One region of the Novilysobacter erysipheiresistens genome, then DNA from elsewhere that is predicted to be linked to it. Evidence: predicted binding sites of a transcription regulator. Region 1 holds the regulator's gene; each other region holds the start of a gene.

Region 1 (7,935 bases):
CGACCGGCTGGTGTTCGCCGTAGCCGACCACGGCCAGGCGGTCGGGCGCGACCCCGGCGGCGACCAGTTCGTGCACCACGTTGCCGGCGCGCGCCGCCGCCAGTTCCCAGTTGGACGGGAAGCGCACGGTGTGGATCGGCTGGTTGTCGGTGTAGCCCTCCACCCGCACCGCGTTGGGCTCGTCGCGCAGGATCTGGGCGAGCCGACGCACGGTGTCGATCGCCAGCGGGCTCGGCGCGGCCGCGCCGCTGGCGAACAGGATGTCGCTCTGGATCTCCACCTCGAGGAACGCGTTGGCCCGGCGCACCGTCACCAGCTTCTGCCGGACCAGGTCCGACAGCGCGTCCTGGATGCGTTTGCCGATCGAATGCAGTTGTTCGTGCTGGCGCGCCTGCGCGCGCGCGGCGTCGCTGGCGGCCGAAGTGGAGTCCGCCGGGGTGGCGCGTGCCTGGTGGCCGAAGGTCGGGATGTCGAGCACCTGCAGCATCCGCGGCGCGTTGATCGGGCTGGCCGCGGCGGGGCCGTTCTTGGAGTCGGGCGTCTGCAGCGAGGGCCGGTCGAACGACGAACCGCGCAACTGGGTCGCGCCGAGCTGGATCGGCCGGATCGCCCGCGGCTGGCCGCCGAACGCGGACGACAGCGCGTCGGCCAGCACCCGGTACTTGCCCTCGTTGAGCGAGGAGATCGCGTACATCACCACGAAGAAGGCCAGCAGCAACGTCATCAGGTCGGCATAGGGAATCGCCCAGGCCTCGTGGTTGGTGTGCTCCTCGTGGTGTTGCCGGCGCGCCATGTCAATGCACGAAACCGTTGAGGCGGGCCTCGATGTTGCGCGGGTTCTCGCCCTGCGCGATCGCGATCAGGCCCTCGACCATCATCTCGCGCTCGCTGGTCTGGTGGTGGATCAGGCCCTTGAGCTTGCTGGCGATCGGCAACATCGCCAGGTTGGCGATGCCGATGCCGTAGATGGTCGCGGTGAACGCCGCGGCGATGCCGTGGCCGAGCATGCTGGGGTCGGCCAGGTTCTTCATCACCGCCATCAGGCCGAGCACCGCGCCGATGATGCCCAGGGTCGGCGCGTAGATGCCCATGCCCTCGAACACCTTGGCCGCATCGAGGTCGCTGCGGGCCTGGCCGTGCAGTTCTATCTCCAGCATCTGCCGCACCGACTCGGGCTCTACCCCGTCGACCACCATCTGCAGGCCCTTGCGCAGGAACGGATCGGGCTGGTTCTGCACTTCCGCCTCCAGCCCGAGCAGGCCCTGGCGGCGTGCAGTGCCGCTCCATTCGACGATCTTGGCGATCACCGCGACACGATCGTGCGCGGGCGGCTGAAACACCCAGCGCACGATCTTCAGCGCGCGCTTGAACGTCTTCATCGGGGTCTGCAACAGGATCGCGGCAACGGTGCCGACGACCACGATCACGAACGCCGCCGGCGACCACAGTCCCGACAGGCCCGCGCCCTTGAGCACGCTGCCGCCAAGCAGGGCACCAACCGCCAGCAGTGCACCGATTACGCTGAGTCTGTCCATTGCTCGAATTAACGGTTGCGGGTGGGGATTCTTGAGGCGTGGCGGCTCAACGGCCGCCGCGCACGCCGGTGCGGTACAGCGCGTCGACGTCGAGGATCAGGGCCATGCGGCCGTCGCCGATCAGGCTGGCACCGGCATAGCCGGCCAGGCCGCGCAGAGTGCGCGGCAGCGCCTTGATCACGACTTCCTCGCGCCCGCGCACGCTGTCCACGGCCAGGCAGAAACGCTGCTCGCCCGACTGCAGCACCACCGCGGTCGACTGCGACAACGGCGTCTCGGCCAGTCCCAGCCAGCCACGCAGCGACAGCAGCGGCACCGGTTGTTCGCGCAGGTCGAGCACGGTCTGGCCGTCGACCTGCATCGCCACGCCGGGGCCGTGGGCGAGCACCTCGACCACGCGCACCAGCGGCAACGCATAGACGTCGCCGTCGATCTCGACCAGCAACGTCGGCAGGATCGCCAGGGTCAACGGCACCCGGATCAGGAAGCGACTGCCGCGGCCGGGCTCGGAGAAGATCTGCACCTCGCCGGACAGCTCGCGGATCTTCGACTGCACCACGTCCATGCCGACGCCGCGGCCGGACAGGTCGCTGACTTCCGCCCGGGTCGAGAACCCGGCCAGGAAGATCAGTTGCAGGCATTCATCGCCCGACAGCCGCGCGGCGGCCTCGGGGTCGATCAGGCCCTTGCGCAGGGCGCTGTCGCGAATCTTGTCGGGGTCGATGCCGGCGCCGTCGTCGCGCACTTCGATCGCGACGTGGTCGCCTTCCTGCTGCGCGCTCAGGCGCACCTGGCCCTGCTCGGGTTTGCCGGCGGCGGCGCGCACCTCGGGGCTCTCGATGCCATGGTCTATCGCGTTGCGGACCAGATGGACCAGCGGGTCGGACAGCGCCTCGACCAGGTTGCGGTCGAGTTCGGTCTCGGCGCCGAGCACTTCCAAGTCGACGTTCTTCGAAAGCTGCCGGGCGACGTCGCGGGCGAGCTTGGGGAAGCGCGAGAACACCCGCCCGACCGGCTGCATGCGCGCGGTCATCACCGCCGACTGCAGGCGCGAGGTCGCGGCGTCGAGGGTGGTCACCGCGCGGTCGAGCTCGTCGTCGCGCAGGCGCGGGCGGATGGTCTTGAGGCGGTTGCGCGCGAGCACCAGTTCGCCGACGAGGTTGACCATCGCGTCGAGCCGGCGGACGTCGACGCGCACGGTCGGGTCGTCCACATGTGCGGCGGTGGCGAGCTTGCGTGGCGCGGCTGCCGGCGTGGGTGCCGGTGCCGCTGGCGGAGCGGCGGCGGGCGTCGGCGCGACGGCAACATCGGGCGCCGGCGTCGCGCCGGGAGTGCCGCCCGAGCCGTGCAGGCTGTCGAGCAGCGCTTCGAAATCGAGGTCGTCGAGATTGTCGTCGACCGGCGCCGCGACGGCGGCGCTGACCTCGGCCGGCGAGCGGGTGCCGGCACGCAGGCCGTCGAGCAGGGCTTGCGGGGCCGGCGTCAGCGGCTCGCCGGCGGCGACGCAGTCGAGCATGTCGACCAGCAGGTCGAGCGACTGCTGGGCGCCGTCGAACGCGGCGCCATCCAGCGGCACCTCGCCGCTGCGGGCGACGTTGAGGCGGTCCTCGACCGCGTGACAGATCGCCACCATCGGCGGGAAGTCGAGGAAACCGGCGCCGCCCTTGATCGTGTGGAAGCCGCGGAACACCGCGTTGAGGCACTCGCGGTCGGCCGGGTTGCCCTCCAGCGCGACCATCTGCTCGCCGAGCTGGTCGAGGATCTCGCGCGCCTCGATCAGGAAGTCGGCGCAGATGTCGTCGCCTGTGTCGAACGCCGCGCTCATCGACTCACAGCCCCAGCGACGACAGCAGTTCGTTGGCGTCGTCCTGGGTCGCCGGCTTGGGGTCGAGCCCGGCGACCGCGGGGCCGTGGCCGCGGTTGGACAACTGCAGCGGTGGTGCCTGGCCGACCGCGTCGCCGAGGCCGGCCTGCACCGCACGCACCAGTTCGACCACGCGCAGGATGATCTGCCCGGTGAGGTCCTGGTAGCCCTGCGCGGCGGTCATTTCCGACAAGCGCGCGCGGACGCCGGCAATGGTCTCGGCCTGCGTTGCGTCCTGCATCGACAGCTGCCCGAGCAGGCCGCTGCATTCCTGGATCAGGTCGAGCGTGCGCATGCTCGCGGTCTCGGTCAGGGTGACGACGTGCTCCAGCCGCGCGCAGGCGTCGGGCAGCGAGGCATGGTGGGCGGGATCGCCGATCTCGCCGAGCGCCAGTTCCAGCTCGTGGGCGAGCCGGGCCAGGCCCTGCACGAACGGCTGGGTGCGCCACTGGATCAGCTCGTCGACGTTGGCCCGCCAACCGGCATGGTCGTCGTGCTCCAGCGCCCACAGCGCCGCGTGCAGGCGCTTGGTGATGACCTGCCGGTCCTGCGGAAGCAGGCCCTTGCCGTCGCCGGCCGGTGCGGCGATCACGGCCTCACCGTCGTCGCTGCTCACGCCGCGCTCTCCAGCCGCTCGAACACCTTGGCCAGCTTGTCGCCGAGCGTGGCCGCGGTGAACGGCTTGATCACGTAGCCGTTCACGCCGGCCTGCGCGGCCTCGATGATCTGCTCGCGCTTGGCCTCGGCGGTGACCATCAGCACCGGGATCTTTGCCAGCGCGGCGTCGCCGCGGATCGCCTTGAGCAGGTCGATGCCCGGCATGCCCGGCATGTTCCAGTCGGTGATCACCAGATCGAACGGCGCCTTGCGCAGCTCGACCAGCGCGGTGTTGCCGTCGTCGGCCTCGGTGGTGTTGAAGAAACTGAGGTCGTTAAGCAGGTTCTTGACGATGCGGCGCATGGTCGAGAAGTCGTCGACGATCAGGATGCGGATGTTCTTGTCCATGGATAAGGCTCGTGCGGCAGATGGGTGGTGGGTGGCGGGCTCAGGGCTGGCTGTCGGGGTCGACCTCGTCGCGCCAGTCGCCGAGGCGGGCGCGCAGGCGCAACATGGCCTGGCCGTGGATCTGGCAGACGCGCGACTCGCTGATCGACAGCACCGCGCCGATCTCGCGCAGGTTGAGCTCCTGTTCGTAGTACAGCGACAGCACCAGCTGCTCGCGCTCGGGCAGGTCGCCGATCGCGCCGCCGAGTGCCTCGCGGAACGCGGTGTGCTCGAACTCGCGCGCCGGCGTGACCGCGCCCGCGGCGGTCGTGCGCGGCTCGCCGTCGTGCTCCTCCAGCTGCGCGTCGAGGCTGATCAGCTGGCCGCGCGCGGCGTCCTGGATCATGTGGTGGTAGTCGTCGAGCGAGACCTCCAGCACCGCCGCGATCTCCTGCGCGGTGGCGGCGCGGCCGGTGTCCTGCTCGACCTGGCGGGTCGCGGCGACTACATCCCGATACCGGCGGTGGACCGAGCGCGGCACCCAGTCGCCGCGGCGGATCTCGTCGATCATCGCGCCGCGGATGCGGATCGACGCGTAGGTTTCGAACGCCGCGCCCTGGTCGGCCTGGAAATTTCGGGCCGCGTCGATCAGGCCGAGCATGCCGGCCTGGATCAGGTCGTCGACCTCGACGCTGGCCGGCAGGCGCGCGGCCAGGTGGTGGGCGATGCGGCGCACCAGTTCGCCATGGCGCTCGACGATCAGCGCGGCGTCGTTGGCCGGGTGGGCGCCCTGGTTGGAGCGGTAGGCGGCAGCGGCGGCGCTCATGCGGCGCTCCTTGCCGATGCGCCGGTCGGTGCGATCAGGCGTTCCATGAAGAACTCGACGTGGCCGCGCGGTCCCGGCGGGCTCTGCCACTGGCTGGCGCGGCGGGCGATGTCGCGGAACGCGACCGAGGCCGGCGCCGACGGGAACGCGTCGACCACCGCCTCCTGCCGCTGCACCGCGCGCCGCAGCCATTCGTCGCGCGGGATCGCGCCGAGGTAGCTGAGGGTAACGTCGAGGAACTTGCTGGTAACCCGCTCGAGCTTGTCGAACAGTTGCCGGCCCTCGCCGGTATGCTGGACCTGGTTGGCCAGCACCTGCACCCGGGTGATGCCGCGCTCGCGGCTGAGCACCTTGATCAGGGCGTAGGCGTCGGTCACCGAGGCCGGCTCGTCGCAGACCACCACGATCACGTCCTGCGCGGCCTGGCAGAAGGTCAGCACGCCGTCGGCGATGCCCGCGGCGTTGTCGACCACCATCACGTCCAGCGGCACGTCAAGCTGGCTGAAGGCATGCACTAGACCGACGTGCTGCTGCGGCAGCAGTTCGGTCATGTGGCGCTTGCCCGACGCGGCCGGCACCACCCACAGCCCGCGAGGACCTTCCAGCAGGGTGTCGCGCAGCTCGCAGCGGCCGGCGAACACGTCGGCGAGGGTGAAGCGCGGCGACAGCCCGAGCATCACGTCGATGTTGGCAAGGCCCAGATCGGTGTCCAGCAGCAGGGTGCGCTGGCCGGCGTTGCACAGGGCCATGGCGAGGTTGACCGAGACGCTGGTCTTGCCGACGCCGCCCTTGCCGCTGGCGACGGCGATGACCCGGACCGGCGCAGGCGAAGGCGCGGACGCTTGGAAAGCGACCTGTGCGGGCACGGTCATATCAGCAGACGACGGCATGGCGGTCCTCGGTGGCAAGGGGGTTATCGGCAGCACGGCGCAATTTCTCCAGTAGCAACACCAGGTGCGACGGATCGGCCTGGGCGAGGTCGGTCTCAACCTGCTGGCCGTCGGCGGTGTAGGCCAGGCTCAGGCCGTTGCGGATCACCACCGACAGGGCGGCGCCGAGGCGACCGGTCTCGTCGAGCTTGGTCAGCACCACGCCTTCCGGGGTGGCCATGCGGTAGCGGCGCACGACCTCGTTCATGTCGTGCGGATGGGCATTGGCCGGCAGCACCAGCAGGCTCCGCACGTTGCGGGTCGCGCGCAGCCAGGTCAGCTGGCCGAGCAGGGCGCGGTCGCGGGCGCCGAAACCGGCGGTATCGACGATCACCAGTGGGTAATCAACCAGTTGTTCGAGGGTCTTGGCCAGCGCTTCGGGGCCGTGCGCCTCGCACACGGTCACGCCGAGCTTGCGGCCGTGGGCGTGCAGCTGCTCGCGGGCGCCGACGCGCTCGGCGTCGGTGGTCACCAGGGCGACGTCGCGGGCGCGGTGGCGGGCGACGAATCGGGCGGCGAGCTTGGCCGCGGTGGTGGTCTTGCCGGCGCCGGTGGGACCGATCAGGGCAATCACACCGCCGTCGTCGATCGGCTCGGCGCGATTGACGGTGAGCATCCGCGCCAGTTCGGCCAGCAGCGGCGCGCGGACCCGGGCCGGGTCCAGGGTCGGGTCGATCCTGGCGGCGATGGTCTGCGCCAGTGCCTCGTCGCTACCGTAGCCGAGCAGGGTGTCGAAGGCGGCCGCGCGTGCCGGCGAGCCGCGCAGGCGTTCGACCGCGAACTGGCCCATCTCGCGCTCGATGACCTGGCGCATCGCGGCCAGCTCCTCGCGCATCGCCGCGACCGCCGGATCGGCGTCCCAGCGCGGCACGGCTTGCAGATGAGGGACCTGCGCTGCCGCGGCCGCGTCGGAAGACGTGTCGTCATCCTCGGTCGGCCGCGACAACGCAGGCGGGGAAACGGTGGTTGCGATGGTGGGGACGGTGGCGTCGGGACCGGCATTGTCGGCGCCGGTAGTGTCGTGGCTGGTGGAGCCGTCATCGTGCGCGGGCGTCGGCGCGGTCGGCTGCGCGGCGGTTGCTTGCGCCACGGGCGCCGCTGGCGCGCCGAGCGCGGCCATCATCGACTCGAAGCGGGTGGGCGAGGGCGGCGGCGTCGCCGCACCGGTGTTCATCAGTTCGGCCAGGGTTGGTTCCGCCGGCGGCTCGACCGCGGCCGGCTGCGTGTCGTCGCCGAGCTTGAACACCGCGCGTGCGCGGCTGGCCAGGGTCTCGCGGACCGGCGGTGGGGCTGGCGCGGCAACGGTCGCGACCGCCGGTGCCGGGGCCAGCCTGGGCGCCGCCACCGGCTCGGGCATCTCCGGCACGGCGGCCGTCGGGACCGCGGCCAGCGCCGGCGCGGCGGCGCGCAGCGCCTGGTGCACCAGCGCCTCGTCGTAATCGGTGGCCGAAACCACCTCGACGCCTTCCGCGCACGGCCGGTTCGACAGGATCACCGCATCCGGGCCCTGTTCGTCGCGGACCATCCGCAACGCGGTGCGCATGTCGCTGGCAATGAAACGCTTGATTCTCATCGATCAACCCTTCCGCAATGTTCTGTGTTCAACCGATCGCGCCGACCAGGCGCAACCGCTTGTCTTCCGGGACCTCGGTGTAGGCCAGTACCGACAGCGCCGGGACGCTGTGCCGCACCAGCCGCGCGAGGGTCGCGCGGATCCCGCTAGGGACCAGCAGCACGGCGGGCTCGCCGCGGCTCTCCTGCTGGGCCACGCAATCGCTGAGGTTCTGGTGCAGGCGT
Region 2 (7,935 bases), on a different contig from region 1:
CCGGCCGCGGCGCAGACGCGCTGTCGTTCAGCCGGCAGGTCAGGGCGATCCGCTTGCGCGGGATGTCGACCTCCAGCACCTTCACTTTCACCACGTCGCCGGCCTTGACCACGTCGCGCGGGTCCTTGACGTAGCGGTCGGCCAGCGCCGAGATGTGGACCAGGCCGTCCTGGTGAACGCCGATGTCGACGAACGCGCCGAACGCGGCGACGTTGCTGACCACGCCTTCCAGGATCATCCCGACCTGCAGGTCCTTCAGTTCCTCGACGCCGTCGGCGAAGCGCGCGGCCTTGAACTCGGGGCGCGGATCGCGGCCGGGCTTCTCCAGCTCCTTGAGGATGTCGCGGATGGTCGGTACGCCGAACTTGTCGTCGGTGTACTGCTCCGGCCGGATGCCGCGCAGGAAGCCGGCATCGCCGATCAGCTGGCGCACCTCGCGGCCGCAGTCGCGCACGATCCGCTCGACCACCGGGTAGGCCTCGGGATGCACCGAGGAGGCGTCCAGCGGGTGCTCGCCGCCGGCGATGCGCAGGAAGCCGGCGCACTGCTCGAAGGTCTTGTCGCCGAGGCGCGGCACTTTCAGCAGTTCCTTGCGGCTCTTGAAGGCGCCGTTGGCGTCGCGATAGACCACGATGTTGTCGGCGACCGTGGTCGACAGTCCGGACACGCGGGTGAGCAAGGCGGCGGAGGCGGTGTTGACGTCAACGCCGACCGCGTTGACGCAGTCCTCGACCCGGGCGTCGAGCGCGCGCGCCAGCCGGAAGCCGTCGACGTCGTGCTGGTACTGGCCGACGCCGATCGCCTTGGGCTCGATCTTGACCAGTTCGGCCAGCGGGTCCTGCAGGCGGCGGGCGATCGACACCGCGCCGCGCAGCGACACGTCGAGGTCGGGGAACTCGCTTGCGGCGAATTCCGACGCCGAGTACACCGAGGCGCCGGCCTCGCTGACCACGATCTTCTGCATCTTCAACTCGTGCGCGAGCTTGATCAGGTCGCCGGCGAGCTTGTCGGTCTCGCGGCTGGCGGTGCCATTGCCGATCGCAATCAGCTCCACCGCGTGCTTCTCGCACAGCTTGCGCAACACATGCAGGGAGCCATCCCACTGGTTGCGAGGCTGGTGCGGGAAGATCGTGTCGGTGGCGACCAGCTTGCCGGTGCGGTCGACCACCGCGACCTTGACCCCGGTGCGCAGGCCCGGATCGAGCCCGAGCACCGCCTTCGGCCCGGCGGGCGCGGCCAGCAGCAGGTCCTTGAGGTTGTCGCCGAACACCGCGATCGCCTCGGCCTCGGCCTTCTCGCGGGCCTGGCCGAACAGGTCCAGCAGCAGGTGCAGATGCAGCTTGGCCTTCCACGCCAGCCGACACGCATTGAGCAGCCAGGTGTCGGCAGGTCGGCCCCGGTCCTGGATGCCGGCATGGTGGGCGACCCGGCCGGCGGCTTGCGCATGGCCGGCCTCGGCATCGGTGCCGGGCTCCAGGTCGAGGAACACGATCTCCTCGCGGCGCGCGCGGAACAGCGCGAGCAAGCGGTGCGACGGAATCCTGGCCAGCGGTTCGGCGTGGTCGAAGTAGTCGCGGTACTTGGCGCCCTCGATCTCCTTGCCCTCGGCGACGCGGGCGCGGATCCGGCCGACGTCCTGCAGCCACTCGCGCAACTCGCCAACCAGCTTCGCATCCTCGCCCCAGCGCTCCATCAAGATCGCGCGGGCGCCTTCCAGCGCGGCCTTGGCATCGGCCACGCCCTTGTCGGCGTCGACGAAGCCAGCGGCGAACGCCTCCGGCACCTGCGTCGGGTCGGCCAGCAGGCCGTCGGCCAGCGGTTCCAGCCCGGCCTCGCGGGCGATTTGCGCCTTGGTCCGGCGCTTGACCTTGTACGGCAGGTACAGGTCTTCCAGCCGCGCCTTGCTGTCGGCGGCCTCGATGTCGGCGCGCAGCTCGTCGCTCAGCTTGCCTTGCTCGTCGATGCTCGCCAGCACCGCGGCGCGGCGGTCCTCCAGCTCGCGCAGGTAGGTCAGGCGGGACTCCAGGTCGCGCAACTGGGTGTCGTCGAGGCCACCGGTGACTTCCTTGCGGTAGCGCGCGATGAACGGCACCGTCGCGCCCTCATCGAGCAGGCCGATCGCGGCGCGGGCCTGCTCGGGCCTGGCGCCGATTTCCTCGGCGATGGTGCGGGCGATCTTCTCGGCGAGGGCGGCGGCAACTTTCGGGGCGGATTCGGGCATTGCGGGTTTACCTGATGAGGGACGGTGCAGCGAACAACCGATTGTGGCGATGCGGATGCGGTCGGGAAACCCGTTGACAGCTACCCGTGAGCGCAGGCAGGTCGGGGAATGCGCGGGTGGATCTGGCGCGCAGGTCAATTTGGTGATTGCGATCACTAGCCGCATCCGCGCGTGCGGGATCGGCTCAACCTTGCACGCCATTGGCCGTTATCCGTGACATGTACCGGTCCGCCCTCATCGTGTTGCTGGCATTGCTGCCATCGCTGGCCCTGGCGGCGCCGGCGCGGGTCGACGAGATCCTCGAGCACCAGCGCGTGCACGGCTACCACTCGTTGCCGGCGGCGATCGAGCAGTTGCAATCCGCCAGCGACGTGCCCACCGACAACGCACCACTGGACCTGCGGCGCCGCTATCACGGGGCGCTGGCACGGCTGTCGTCCGTTGCCGGCGACTCGACGGTGGCGCTGGCTTCGCAGGCCAAGCTGCAGGCGATGGCCGACCTCGAGAATTGCCAACCGTGCCGGGTCCAGGCCTTGCTCGCGCGCGGGCAACTGGCATTGGCCAAGGGCCATATCGAAGCCGCCCGCGGCCACGTTGCCGAACTGCGTCCGCTGGTGGACCCGGCGGATCAGGGCCTGCAGGTGAAACTCGGGCTCTTCATGGCTCGGCTCGAAGACTCCGACAGCAACCTCGCGGCCGCGGTCGAGCACGCGGTGCCGGCGGTGGCGTTGGCCGAGAAGCGGGGGAACACGGCCGACCGCCTGCAGTTGATGATCGTGCTGGTTGGCCTGAACGCCGACCTGGGCCACGTCGAGCGCGCCGGGGCGATCGCCGCCGAAGGAGTAGTGATCGCCAAACGGGTGGGCTTCGACGAAGCGCTGGGGTATCTGCTGCTCAACCAAGGCCACATCCATGCCTTGACCGGCCAGCGCGACCAGCAATACAAGGCACTGGCCGCGGCCCTGCAGATTGCGGCCGGCGATCCCGGTCTGGCAGGGATCGAAGTCACCAGCCGCTCCAACTTGGCCGACTACTACCTCAACCAGGGCAACAACGTTGCCGCGCTGGACCACGCCAGCCGTGCGACCGCGCTGGCACGAACCGTCGACGACCAGCGCGGACTGACCGTCGCCACCGCGAACGAAGGCATCGCCCTGAGCCGGCTCGGCCGGGTCCAGGAAGGAATCGACAAGCTCAACGCCTCGATCGACATGGCCGGACGGATCGGCCACAAGGGTTACGTGGTCGGCATCACCCACGAACTGGTGCTGGTGCTCGAGAAAGCCGGCCGCTACCGCGAAGCGCTGGACGCGACCCAGCAGGTCGCCGCGCTCAATCGGGAGATCACCCGGCAGGAGCGCGAGCGTGCGGTGATGGAGCTGCAGGAGAAGTACGCGGCCGAACGCAGGAACCGCGAGATCGAGCGGCTGGAGGCGGAGAACCGCTTGAAGGAAGCCGAGGTCCGCGCACGGACCTGGCAGCAGCGGCTATGGGTCGCGATGGTGGTGGCATTGCTGCTGGCGGCGTTCCCGGTCCTGCGGCGGCTGGTCAAGGCGCGCCACGCCAACCGGCGGCTGAAGGCGGCCAACGCCAACCTGGCCGAACAGTCCGCGCACGACCCGCTCACCGGAGTATTCAATCGCCGTCATTTCCAGGCCCTGATGGCGCAACACGGGATCGCGGCGGGCAGGGGCGCGTTCGACGGCGAGGACGACGGCGAGGAGTGCGTCGGCCTGGTCCTGCTCGACATCGACCACTTCAAGGCGATCAACGACACCCGCGGCCATGTGGCGGGCGATCTCGTCCTGGTTGAAGTCGCGCGGCGCTTGCAGGGGCTGGTGCGGGACCGGGATGCGGTCGTGCGCTGGGGCGGGGAGGAGTTCGTGCTGGTGCTTCCCGGTGCCTCCGTTGCCGGCCTGGCCGTGCTCGCCCCGCGAATACTGAGGACGATCGGCAGCGAGCCGGTGCGGGCGGGGAACGCGGCCATCGACGTGACCGTGTCCGCCGGTTGCGTGGCGTTTCCGGTGAACCGGGAAAAACGCTGGGAAGACGCATTGCAGCTGGCCGACGCGGCGATGTACCTGGCCAAGCAGCGCGGCCGCAACCGGGCGGTGTGCGTGACCGCGGTGCGCGAAGGCGAGGTGCTTGATGCGATCAGCGATGACCTGGCGACGGCCGAGGCGTCGGGCCGGGTGTCGCTGTTGATGCTGCCCGGGCCATCGCGTCCAGTGGCGCTGGACGTGGCGTGACGATAGCCGCGCCTTACGACGGCACGACTATTTCTCGACGAACGCACGCTCGAACACGTACTGCCCCGGCGTGCCGATCCGCGGCGCCGCGCTGAAGCCGCGGCCGTCGAGCAACGCGCGGAAGTCGGCCAGCATCTGCGGGCTGCCGCAGATCATCGCGCGGTCGTGCGCGGGGTCCAGCGGCTCCAGCCCGAGGTGTTCCATCATCTGGCCCGTCGCCATCATGTCGGTCATGCGCCCGCGGTGGTCGCGGCCTTCGTGGCGGAAGTCCTCGCGGGTCACCGCCGGGAAGTAGCGCAACTTCTCGCCTATCACCTCGCCGAGCAGCTCGTGGCGCGGCAGTTCGTTGACGATGTAGTCGCGGTAGGCCAGGTCCTGCGCATGGCGCACGCCCTGGCACAGGATCACCCGCTCGAAGCGCTCGTAGGTCTCCGGGTCCTTGATGATCGACAGCCACGGCGCAAAACCGGTGCCGGTGCCGAGCAGGTACAGGTTGCGGCCCGGGTGCAGGTCGTGGATCAGCAGGGTGCCGGTCGGCTTGCGGCCGATCAGCACCCGGTCGCCGGGCTTGATGTCCTTCAGCCGCGAGGTCAGCGGGCCGTCGGGCACCTTGATGCTGAAGAACTCCAGCTGCTCCTCCCAGTTGGCGCTGGCAATCGAGTATGCGCGCAGCAGCGGCTTGGTGCCGCCGTCGGGCTGCCCGACCTCCAGCCCTATCATCACGAACTGGCCGTTGTCGAAACGGAAGCCGTCGTCGCGGGTGGTGGTGAAGCTGAAGTAGTCGTCGGTCCAGTGACGGACGTCGAGCACGGTTTCGGTGCCGAAGGCAGAGGACATGCGGGAAAGGGCAAGGCGTGGGAGCCCGCCATTTTAGCCGAGCGTCACTGCCGGGGCTTTGCGGCGCCTAGCTGCCGTTTCGCCTGGTCCAGGACGTCGTGCCCGGCTTCGGACACGGCGGCTTCGCCGAGGGTGGGGCGGGCGCGGTCGCGCTGGACCTCGGCGGTGATCTCCGGCAAGCGGGCGGGGTCGATCAGACCCAGGCCGGCGGCGTGCTTGGCGATGGCGAGGCTGTCGCGGCTGCGCAGCATCGGCACCGAGGTGCCGGCGACCTTTTCGATGAAGCCGTCGACCTTGAGGTCCAGTGGCGAGTCGGCGACGGGGTCGACGTCGCGGATGTAGATCGCCGCGATGCGGCCGCCGAATTCGCGCGCGGCCTCCGCGTACAACTCGGCGTCGGCCTGGCCGGAGTCGCCCAGCAGCACCCAGCGCAGGGTCGGGAAGCGCTGGATCAGCGTCCGTGCGCGATCGAGCTTGTGGCCGTGGCCTTCGGTCTTGATGAACTTGCCGGTGTCGGTGCCGAGGTCGCGCAGGAAGATCGGTCCGAACGGGATCGCGTTGAGCTCCATGAAGTCCTCCAGCAGGTCGTAGAGGTTCCACGGCGAAGACGACACATAGAAGATCGGATGGCGGCCGCTGCCATCGGCGCCCTCCTGCAGCGCCTGGTAGAGCCGGGCCACGCCATCGAGCGGTTTGCGGGTGCGGGCGTTGTGCAGGAAGGTCAGTTGTGCGGCGGTCTTCCAGTCGGTGACCGAACTCTGCAGGACGGTGTCGTCGATGTCGGAGATGATCCCGATGCCGGCGTCGGCGCGGACCTGCATCACCGGCTGGGCGGTGGCCAGGGTGCCGTCGGCAAGGGTGACCGTGGCGTTCTCCCACAGGGCGTCGGTGGGCGCGGCGGCGCCGGTCGATGGCTCCAGGGCGATCGCCGCGGTGTAGTAGCCCTCGTGGTCGCTGATCGCGTCGACCTCCGCGCCGCGGAAGCGCGCCTTCAGGGAAATGCCAGGCACCTCGTCGCTCTCGAACCGGCGGTAGGTGTTGAGCAGGTTGTCCCACCAGCGGTCGTCCTCGCCGGGGCCGCCGCGCGGCTTCTCGGCGAGCACGCGGCCGAACAACTCGGCGCCGCGCTCGTCGGCGTAGCCGCGATAGGCCGCCAGGTGTCGTGGCAGCCCGAACCCCAATCGTGTATCCAGCCGCCGCCAGGCCGCGTCCAGGTGGTCGTCGGCGTCGATCGCAAGGTGCTCCAGGCGATCACGGACGGAGGAGGGCCAACGCTTGGGCGCGGACGTTCGATGCATGGGGCTCCTAGCGCGGCGCGCGTTCCTCGTGGGGCTTGGCGCGGCGGTCGCTGAACAGCGCGCTGAGTACGATCGCGATGCCCAGCGCCGCCCCGATCAGGAACAGCACCAGCGCGATCGCCGGGTAACCCAGCAACGTCGGTCCGGCGGTGTCGACCCGCATCATCAGCGCCGAGGCGAGGATCAGCGCGGCGGTGACCACGCCGGCCGCGACCCGGTTGGCGATCTTCTGCAGCGCCTCCAGTATCTGCGAGTCCTCGAAGCCGCAGATGCGCACCTGCATCCGGTTGTCGGCGAGCAGCGACAGCACGTCGGTCAGCTTGCGCGGCGCGTCGCGCAGCAGGCCGTGCAGCTCGATCATCTCGCCGGCCAGGTTGGATGGCGACAGCGACTTGCGCAGCCGTTCGCGCATCACGTGGTCGAGGTGCTGCTCGACGATGCGCTTGACGTCCAGTTCGGGGTCGAGCGCGTGGCAGACCGCCTCCAGGCTCAGCAGGGTCTTGCCCAGCAGGCTGAGTTCGGGCGGCGTGCGCAGGCCGCAGGCGGTGGCGATGCGGGTCAGGTCGAGCACCAGCCGGCCCTCCGACATCGTATGTCCGTGCCCGTGCCCGCCACCGCCGGACTGGTGCGCCGCGTAGCGCGAGACCAACTGGCCGATCTCGCGCATGTAACGCTCCTCGTCGAAGTCCTCCAGCCGGGTGCCCATCGCGATGGCCTCGCCGGCGACCTCCTCGCCGCGGCCGTCGACCGCCGCGAACAGCAGCTTCAGCAGGTGGTCGCGCTGGCGCGGCGGCACGTGGGCGACCATGCCGAGGTCGAAGATCGCCAGCCGGCCGTCGGGGGTCACCAGCAGGTTGCCGGGGTGCGGATCGGCGTGGATCTCGCCGTAGACAAAGGTCTGGTCGAGGTAGCCGCGCATCAGTGCTTCGGCCAGGTCTTCCAGCGGCTCCTCGGCCCGGCGCATGCCGCTGATGTCGGTGACCTTGGTGCCGGTGACCAGGTCCATCGTCAACACGCGGGTGCGGGTCAGGTCCCACACCGGTGCAGGCACCGTCAGTTCCGGATAGCTGCGGAAATGGCGGGCGAAACGGTCGAGGTTCTCCGCCTCGGTGCGATAGTCCAGTTCGGCCATCAGGGTCTTGCGGAACTCGTGGACCCAGTCGCCGAAACGCATGCGCCGGCCGAGGCGGGTGGAGTGGTCGATCCGCCCGGCGATCGAGGCGAGCGCGTCGAGGTCGGCGCGGATCTGCTCGACCGCGTGCGGCCGCTGCACCTTGACCGCGACCGCGCGGCCGTCGCGCAGGGTCGCCCGGTGCACCTGGGCCAGCGA
Region 3 (7,935 bases), 110 kb from region 1:
AACGCGTCATGTCCGAAGATCGAGTCGAGCACGTACAGCCGGGTCGCGCCGCCCAGTCGCTCGACCAGTTCACGGGCATCGCCGATCGGCACCACCCGGTCGCCATTCACCGCCACCACTTTTACCGGCACGCGCACCGACTCGGGCTGCAGCGCCTGCAGGTCGATCGACTCCGACAGCCGAAGGAACGCGGTCGGCGAGGTGCGGCTGGCGTACCTGCTGCCGCAGTAATCGAGGTAGTCCTCGGCGCCGACGCGGACGTGGCCGTCGAGCACTTCGGCGGCGTCGAAGCGGCCATCGAACTCCTCGGGCGTGCGATAGCTCAGGATCGCCAGCTGCCGCGCCAGCTCCAAGCCGTGGCTGTCATCGCACTGCAACGCGCCCAATGCGACCGCGCGGCGCTGCAATGCGCGCCACGCACTGGCGTAGGGGTGGGCGCGATGGGCGCCGCTGATCGCCACCAGTTGCCGCAGCCGCGTGGGGTGCAACGCGGCGAACTGCAGGCCGACCATCGCGCCATAGGAGCAACCGACGAAGGCATGCAACCGGACGACGCCGAGCGCGTCGACCAGCGCGGCGATCGCGTCGGCCTGGTCGGCCGGGTCGAGCGCCACGTCGAGGTCGCCGTCGCTGCCGATCCAGTCGAAGGCAAGCAGGCAATGGCGTTGCGGGTCGAGCGCACGCCCCGTCCCGACCTGTGCATTCCACCAACCGCTTTCCGGAAACGCATCACTTGCGCCGACATGCCGGTCCGCGGAGATGCCCCCGGCGACGAAGACCACCGGCAACGACGGATCGCCGACACGCTCGTAACGCAGACCGACGGTGCGGCATCCGGCGTGGCGCAACTCGAGTTCGACTCGCACTTCGCCGCGCACCGCCGGGACGATATCGGCCGGCGCGGCAACGGGCGCGGGGAACGGGTGCGGTTCGAACGGCGCGACGGTTCGGGCGTGGCCGTTGCAGGGATCGAAGGCAGGACGGGGAGCGGGACTGGTTTGCAGGCTCATGGCGGCATCCGAAATGACGGTGGGCCATCGAGCCGACGGATGCGCACGCACCTCCATGGGAGGCAAATGGCGCAACCATCTTTCGGATCCGGTCTCGACCGGGCCGCAGGAATTGGCACCTTCGCACCGCTTGCGCAGTGGTGGGTTGCCCCGGCTTCAAAGGGCCTGTCCCTCAGCCGGTCTCGATGGATGGCCGGCAGTCTGCCGCGGCGCCTCGCTATTGTCAATCGCTTTATCCGTATGAAGCGATATATATAACCAACGGTTATCAGGGAAGCGGCGGCTGCCGCGACGGGTCGCGCCCGGGCGATAGACTTCCAGCCATGACATCCCGACCCTCGTGCCCGACGCCACGCGGCCTGGCGATATCCGCGGGCGCGCCGCCTGCCCTGCTCGTGGTCCTGTCGGTACTCTGGCTGGCGCTGGCCCCGGTGGCGCAGGCCGGCCAGGTCTACCGCTGGACCGACGCCGACGGCATCACCCATTACGGCGACCAGCCTCCGCGGAAGGCCGACGCCGAAGTCAGCACGATCCCGGTGTACGTCGAACCGACCGCGATCGCGCGCATGCGGATCGAACCCGTCGGCGACCGTTACCACGTGTGGGCCGACAACCGCCTGCCCGGACCGATCGAGGTGATGCTCGACTTCACCCGCCACAACAACACCGTCGGCAATCCGATGTTGCCGGCGCGCGCCACGGTCGCCGCCGACGGCAGCGCACTGGTCGCGGTGCTGCGTGCGCGCGAACCGGCGCAACCGGTGTCCTTCGAGTTGCGCATGGACAGCCTGCCGGGCAATCCCAGCGCGGCGCCGCAGGACGTGCAGTACCAATTGCCGCTGCAACTGGCCGCGTTGCCCGGCTCGGGCCCGCGGATCGACCAGGGCTACGGCGGCCGCTTCAGCCATCGCGATCCGGAAAACCGCTACGCGGTCGACTTCGCCACGCCGATCGGCACCCCGGTGCTGGCCGCGCGCGATGGCGTGGTGATGCAGGTGGAGTCCGGCTTCGACCGCACCGGGCTGGACCGCGACAAATACGGCGGTCGCGCCAACTTCGTGCGGATCCTGCACGATGACGGCGCGATGACGCTGTACGCCCATCTCAAGCCCGGCGGCGTGCTGGTCCGCGTCGGCCAGCGCGTGCGCGGCGGGCAGCAGATCGGCTTGTCCGGCAATACCGGATTCACTACCGGGCCGCATCTGCACTTCGTGGTGCAGGTCAACCGCGGCATGCGGCTGGTGTCGTTGCCGTTCCGGATGGGCGGCCCGGTCGGGCCGCTGCGCATCGTCGACGAAAGCCCCACGCCTTTGTAGGAGCGGCTTCAGCCGCGATCCGGAATCGGTCGAGCGCGCCCCGGATGATCGACGTGCTACGCCGCCTCGACCAGTTGCTCGCCCATCGAGCGCCACTTCGGCAGCTTGTCGATCTGGCCGACCGCACGCAGGTAGGCCTCGTCGACCGGGGTGTCGGCCACCAGCGCCGATGCCACGTGTACCGCACCGGCGACCCAGAACCCGGACATCCGCATCCGCGCCGGCTGCTGGTGGTTGGCGACCGCCTCGACGATCGGCATCGGCAACCCCCACAGGCCCAGCAAATAGGCGCCGGCCTCGGCGTAGTGCGGACCGTCGGGATTCAGCTCGGTGCCATCGTCGGTCGCGAAGCGAACCCCCGGCAACAACTTGCCGACCTCGGCCAGCAGGCCGGCGGTGGCCGCCAGTTCCGCGCTCGGCCCGCCAAGCAGTTGCCCGGCCAGGCGCGAAGTGCGCAGCGCGCGCGCCTGCATCGCTTCGCGATCGACGCCATCGATCTCGTCGGTACCGGCAAACGCCTCGGTCGCCAGCACCAGCCGCTGGATGTTCTGCAGGCCCAGTCGGGTCACCGCGGCGCGGATGTCGGTGACCACGCGTCCGGCGGAGAAGTAGGCCGAGTTGCACAGCCGCAGCACCTTGGCCGCCAGCACCGGATCCTGCGACAGCAGGTTGCCGACCTCGGCGGTATTGGTGTCGGGGTCGCGCATCAGCTGGGTCAGGTCGATGTAGAGCTTGGGCGGCGGCGGCAGCGAGCCGATCCGGCCGATCGCCTGGTTGAGCTCGGCGTTGTCGAGCAGTTCGCGCAGCTCGATCACGCTTTCCACCGCCTCGATCAGCTCACCGGCGTCGAGCGGTTTGCGCAGCAGCCGGTGTGCACAGTCGAGTACCTGCAACGCCTCGGCATCCTGATCGTTCTCGAGCAGCAGGATCCGCACCACTTCCGGACGCTGGCGGCGCAGCTGCGACAGCACCGCGGTGGCCCGTTGCGCGCCGGCGTCGAGTTCGCACACCAGCACGTCGACTGCGGCATCGTCGGCCAAGGCCGCATCGGCCGACGCGGTCCAGCGCACGTCCCAGGCCAGGCCGAAATCCGCCAGCGCCTGGTTCAGTTCCAGCTCCAGCCCGGCCGCGCGTCCACCCTCGTCCCCCACGATGACAATATGCACCTGATTCCTCGTATCACGTCGCGGATGCACCGCCTCCCAGGCGATATCGGCCGTCGCCGCGTCGACTGAACCGCCGCTTCTGTGACTGCCGCCGCAGATTGGCAAGGCCCCAGCCGCGGCCAGCTATAATTCGCGCCCTCCCCTTCGCTGCCTGGCGCGATCGCGCGCGCCTTTGCCATGTCCGACCCGGCTTCCAACCAAGTTTCCCTCGAAGCCCTGCGGCGCCGCACCTTCGCGATCATCTCCCACCCCGATGCAGGCAAGACCACGCTGACCGAGAAGCTGCTGCTGTTCGGCGGCGCGATCCAGATGGCCGGCTCGGTCAAGTCGCGCAAGACCACCCGCCATGCGACCTCCGACTGGATGGCGCTGGAGAAGGAGCGCGGCATCTCGGTGACGTCCTCGGTGATGCAGTTCCCGTATGACGGTCGCATCGTCAACCTGCTCGACACGCCGGGCCATGCGGATTTCGGCGAGGACACCTACCGGGTGCTGACCGCGGTCGATTCGGCGCTGATGGTGATCGACGTGGCGAAAGGTGTGGAAGAACGCACGATCAAGCTGATGGAAGTCTGCCGGCTGCGCGACACGCCGATCATGACCTTCATCAACAAGCTCGACCGCGAGGGCAAGGACCCGATCGAACTGCTCGACGAGGTCGAGAGCGTGCTCGGCATCCAGTGCGCGCCGATCACCTGGCCGATCGGCATGGGCAAGCGGCTCAAGGGCGTGGTCCATCTGCTCAGCGGCGAGGTCCACCTGTACGAACAGGGCCGCAACTTCACCCGGCAGGACTCGACCATCTTCGCCTCGATCGACGATCCCGGGCTGGAGCAGAAAATCGGCGCGCAGGCATTGGCCGAGTTGCGCGACGAGCTGGAACTGGTGCAAGGCGCCAGCCACCCGTTCGAGCTCGACAAGTACCTGTCGGGCGAGCAGACCCCGGTGTTCTTCGGCTCGGCGGTCAACAACTTCGGGGTGCAGTTGCTGCTGGACTTCTTCGTCAGGCACGCGCCGAGCCCGAAGCCGCGCGCGACCACCACCCGCGAGGTGGCGCCGACCGAGGAACCGCTGACCGGCTTCGTGTTCAAGATCCAGGCCAACATGGACCCGCAGCACCGCGACCGGGTCGCCTTCATGCGGATCTGCTCGGGCAAGTTCAGCGCCGGCATGAAGGCGTTCCACGTGCGCAGCGGCAAGGAGCTCAAGCTCGCCAACGCGCTGACGTTCATGGCCAGCGACCGCGAGATCGCCGAGACCGCGTATTCGGGCGACGTGCTCGGCATCCACAACCACGGCACGGTGTCGATCGGCGACACCTTCACCGAGGGCGAGAAGCTCAGCTTCACCGGCATCCCCAACTTCGCGCCCGAGTTGTTCCGCCGCGCCCGGCTGCGCGACCCGCTCAAGCTCAAGCAGTTGCAGAAGGGTTTGGCCCAGCTCAGCGAGGAAGGCGCGACCCAGTTCTTCCGGCCGCTGATGAGCAACGACTTGATCCTCGGCGCGGTCGGCGTGCTGCAGTTCGATGTGGTCGCCTACCGGCTCAAGGACGAGTACGGGGTCGACGCGATCTTCGAGCCGGTCGCGGTCGCGACCACCCGCTGGATCCGCTGCGACAACGCCAGGAAGCTCGAGGAGTTCCGCGACAAGAACGCGATGAACCTCGCGCTCGACGCGGCCGGCCAGCTGGTCTACCTCGCCCCGACCCGGATCAACCTGCAACTGGCGCAGGAGCGCGCGCCCGACGTCGATTTCCTCGCCACCCGCGAGCATGCGCACGCGGTGGCGGTCGACTGACGCCGCGACAACGCGTTCACTCCCGCTTTACCGCCCGCTGCCGAAGCTGTCGCCAACCACGACACTTCGGAGGTCGCGATGCGCCGCCGCCGACTGTGGCTGGGCATCGCGGCGCTGCTGTTGCTCGGCCTGGCCGTGCTGGTCCTGCTGTGGGACTGGAACTGGTTCAAAGGGCCGATCGAGCGCCAGGTCGAGGCCCGCACCGGTCGTGAGTTCGAGATCAATGGCGATCTCGATGTCGATCTCGGCTGGGCGCCCGTCATCCGCGTCGACGAGCTTCGCTTCGGCAATGCCGATTGGTCGAAGGTGCGGACCATGGCCGAAGCACGGCGCCTGGAGTTCAGCATCGCGCTGAAACCCCTGTTCACGGGTGACGTGCGTATTACGACCCTGCACCTCGTTGCACCGCGCCTGCACCTGGAAACCGGACCCGACGGCGGCGGCAACTGGCAGTTCGGCGAACCCGGCGACGGCGACATGCAGTTCCGTCGGGTCCGGATCGATGCGGGCCGGTTGCGCTTCCTCGACGCCGCCAACGACACCGATATCAAGGTCGACGTTGCCACCGTCAAACCCGCGGGCAAAGGCGCGGACGATGCCGCTCCGCCGATCACCGTCGAAGGCGGCGGCCGCTGGCAAGGCAACGGGTTCTCGCTGCAGGGCCGGGCCGAGTCACCGATGGCGCTGCGCGACCCCGACAGCCCCTACCGCATCGACGTCCGCGCGCGCGCCGGTGCCACCCGCGCGCATGCCCGCGGCAGCCTGCTGGATCCGCTGCGCCTGCGCGATTTCGACCTGCAGTTCAAGCTGGGCGGCGCCAACCTCGAGGACCTGTACCCGTTGATCGGCATCGCGATGCCGACGACGCCGCCGTACGAACTCGACGGCCGTCTCGGCCGCGACGGCAGCATCTGGTCCTACAACGACTTCACCGGCGCCGTCGGCGACAGCGACCTCGCCGGCGACGCCAACATCGACACCGCCGGCGAGCGCCCATACCTGCGCGCCGACTTGCGTTCGAAGCGGCTCGATTTCGATGACCTCGCCGGTTTCGTCGGCGGCGCGCCGGATGCCGACGGCGAGTCGAGCAATCCCGAAACCGATGCCGCCGACGCCCGCGCGGACGCGAACGCCCGGGTGCTGCCCGACACCCCGTACGAACTCGACAAGCTGCGCGCGATGGATGCGGACGTGCGCCTGCGCGCGCAGCGGATCAATTCGCCCTCGCTGCCGCTGGACGACATGGATGCACACCTGCTGCTGGAGAACGGCGTGCTGCGGCTGGACCCGCTGAACTTCGGCGTCGCCGGCGGCGACATCCGCTCGACCATCCGGATGGACGCGCGCCAGTCGCCGATCCGTACCAGGGCCGACATCACCGCCCGTGGCCTCGACCTGTCGCAGTTGTTGCCGGAGGTCGAACTGGCGCAGAACGCGATCGGCAAGGTCGGCGGCCACGTCCAGCTGGCCGGCAGCGGCAATTCGGTGGCGGAGATGCTCGGCAGCAGCGACGGCGAGGTGGCGCTCGGCATCGGTCGCGGCAAGATCAGCAACCTGCTGATGGAGATGGCCGGGATCGATGTCGCCGAGACCATCAAGTTCAAGTTGACCGAGGACCGGCTGATCCCGATCCGCTGCGCGTTCGGCGACTTCAGTGTCGACGACGGGGTGATGACCGCCCGCTCGCTCGCGTTCGACACCACCGACACGATCCTGATGGGTGAAGGTACGATCGACCTGCAGGACGAGCGTTTCGACCTGACCATCCGCCCACGGCCGAAGGACCGCAGCCTGTTCGCGTTCCGCTCGCCGCTGCTGGTCGGCGGCACGTTCAAAGCCCCCACGTTCAAGCCCGACGCCGGCCGCATCGGCCTTCGCGCCGCCATTGCCTTGACCCTCGGTAGCATCGCCCCACCGGCGGCACTGCTGGCGACGCTGGAACTGGGACCTGGGGAAGATGCCGCCTGCGGCGGTCAATACGCGAAGTAGGAGCGACGTAAGTCGCGACCCACTGACAACACGATGACACCGCGTTCAACGCGTTTCATCAATCGCGCGATGCTGATTCATGCGGGGCGAGGCATCGTCTCGATCGCAATTTCCAATGGGTCGCAACTTACGTCGCTCCTACATGAGCCTGCGCTGCGACCGGCCCCTTCAACTGGCGATATAGCGTTGCAACTGGTCCAGTTCGAGCTGCTGGTCCTCGATCACCGCCTTGACCAGGTCGCCGATCGACACCAGCCCCACCACCTCACCGTCGACCACCACCGGCAGGTGGCGGATACGCCGGTGGGTGACCATCTGCATGCAGTGGTCGGCGGTGTCGTCGGGCCCGACGCTGAGCACGTCGCTGGTCATGATTTCGCGCACCGGGGTGTCGGAGGACGAGCGCCCCTGCAGCACGATCTTGCGGGCGTAGTCGCGCTCCGAGACCATCCCGGCCAAGCGTCCGGCGTCGATCACCACCAGTGCGCCGATGCCTTTCTCGGCCATCAGCCGGATCGCGTCGATCACCGGCGCATCGGGGCCGATCGAATGAACCTCAGGCGCTTTTGCTTCGAGCAGATGGCGGACGCTGCGCATGGCTGTCTCCCTCGACCACGTGGACCTGGCCCGAGGATACCCCCGTCGCCGGCTGCCAGA

The links. The regulator FliA, encoded in region 1, starts transcription of late flagellar genes. The targets are predictions, from matches to a motif close to TAAAGTTTNNCNNNCNNNGGCCGATAA.
Region 2: a site for FliA is predicted at 2,406-2,432, ahead of SNE34_RS12570 (GGDEF domain-containing protein). Genes of this name have one in related genera too.
Region 3: a site for FliA is predicted at 3,536-3,562, ahead of SNE34_RS13680 (HDOD domain-containing protein). Genes of this name have one in related genera too.

What each region holds. Positions count from the first base shown of each region.
Region 1 is NZ_JAXGFP010000007.1:93,277-101,211, forward strand. It holds gene motD (flagellar motor protein MotD) at 1-793, opposite strand, end outside; gene SNE34_RS13130 (flagellar motor protein) at 795-1,535, opposite strand; gene SNE34_RS13135 (chemotaxis protein CheA) at 1,582-3,360, opposite strand; gene SNE34_RS13140 (protein phosphatase CheZ) at 3,365-4,015, opposite strand; gene cheY (chemotaxis response regulator CheY) at 4,012-4,404, opposite strand; gene SNE34_RS13150 (RNA polymerase sigma factor FliA) at 4,445-5,209, opposite strand; gene SNE34_RS13155 (MinD/ParA family protein) at 5,206-6,099, opposite strand; gene SNE34_RS13160 (AAA family ATPase) at 6,083-7,711, opposite strand; gene flhA (flagellar biosynthesis protein FlhA) at 7,740-7,935, opposite strand, start outside.
Region 2 is NZ_JAXGFP010000006.1:230,046-237,980, reverse strand. It holds gene SNE34_RS12575 (Tex family protein) at 1-2,221, opposite strand, end outside; gene SNE34_RS12570 (GGDEF domain-containing protein) at 2,440-4,470, shown strand; gene SNE34_RS12565 (ferredoxin--NADP reductase) at 4,498-5,307, opposite strand; gene SNE34_RS12560 (App1 family protein phosphatidate phosphatase) at 5,352-6,605, opposite strand; gene SNE34_RS12555 (ABC1 kinase family protein) at 6,613-7,935, opposite strand, start outside.
Region 3 is NZ_JAXGFP010000007.1:207,041-214,975, reverse strand. It holds gene metX (homoserine O-succinyltransferase MetX) at 1-1,010, opposite strand, end outside; SAM riboswitch class I at 1,083-1,202, opposite strand; gene SNE34_RS13685 (peptidoglycan DD-metalloendopeptidase family protein) at 1,334-2,326, shown strand; gene SNE34_RS13680 (HDOD domain-containing protein) at 2,383-3,492, opposite strand; gene SNE34_RS13675 (peptide chain release factor 3) at 3,670-5,289, shown strand; gene SNE34_RS13670 (AsmA family protein) at 5,368-7,278, shown strand; gene SNE34_RS13665 (CBS domain-containing protein) at 7,447-7,875, opposite strand; gene SNE34_RS13660 (glycosyltransferase family 2 protein) at 7,835-7,935, opposite strand, start outside.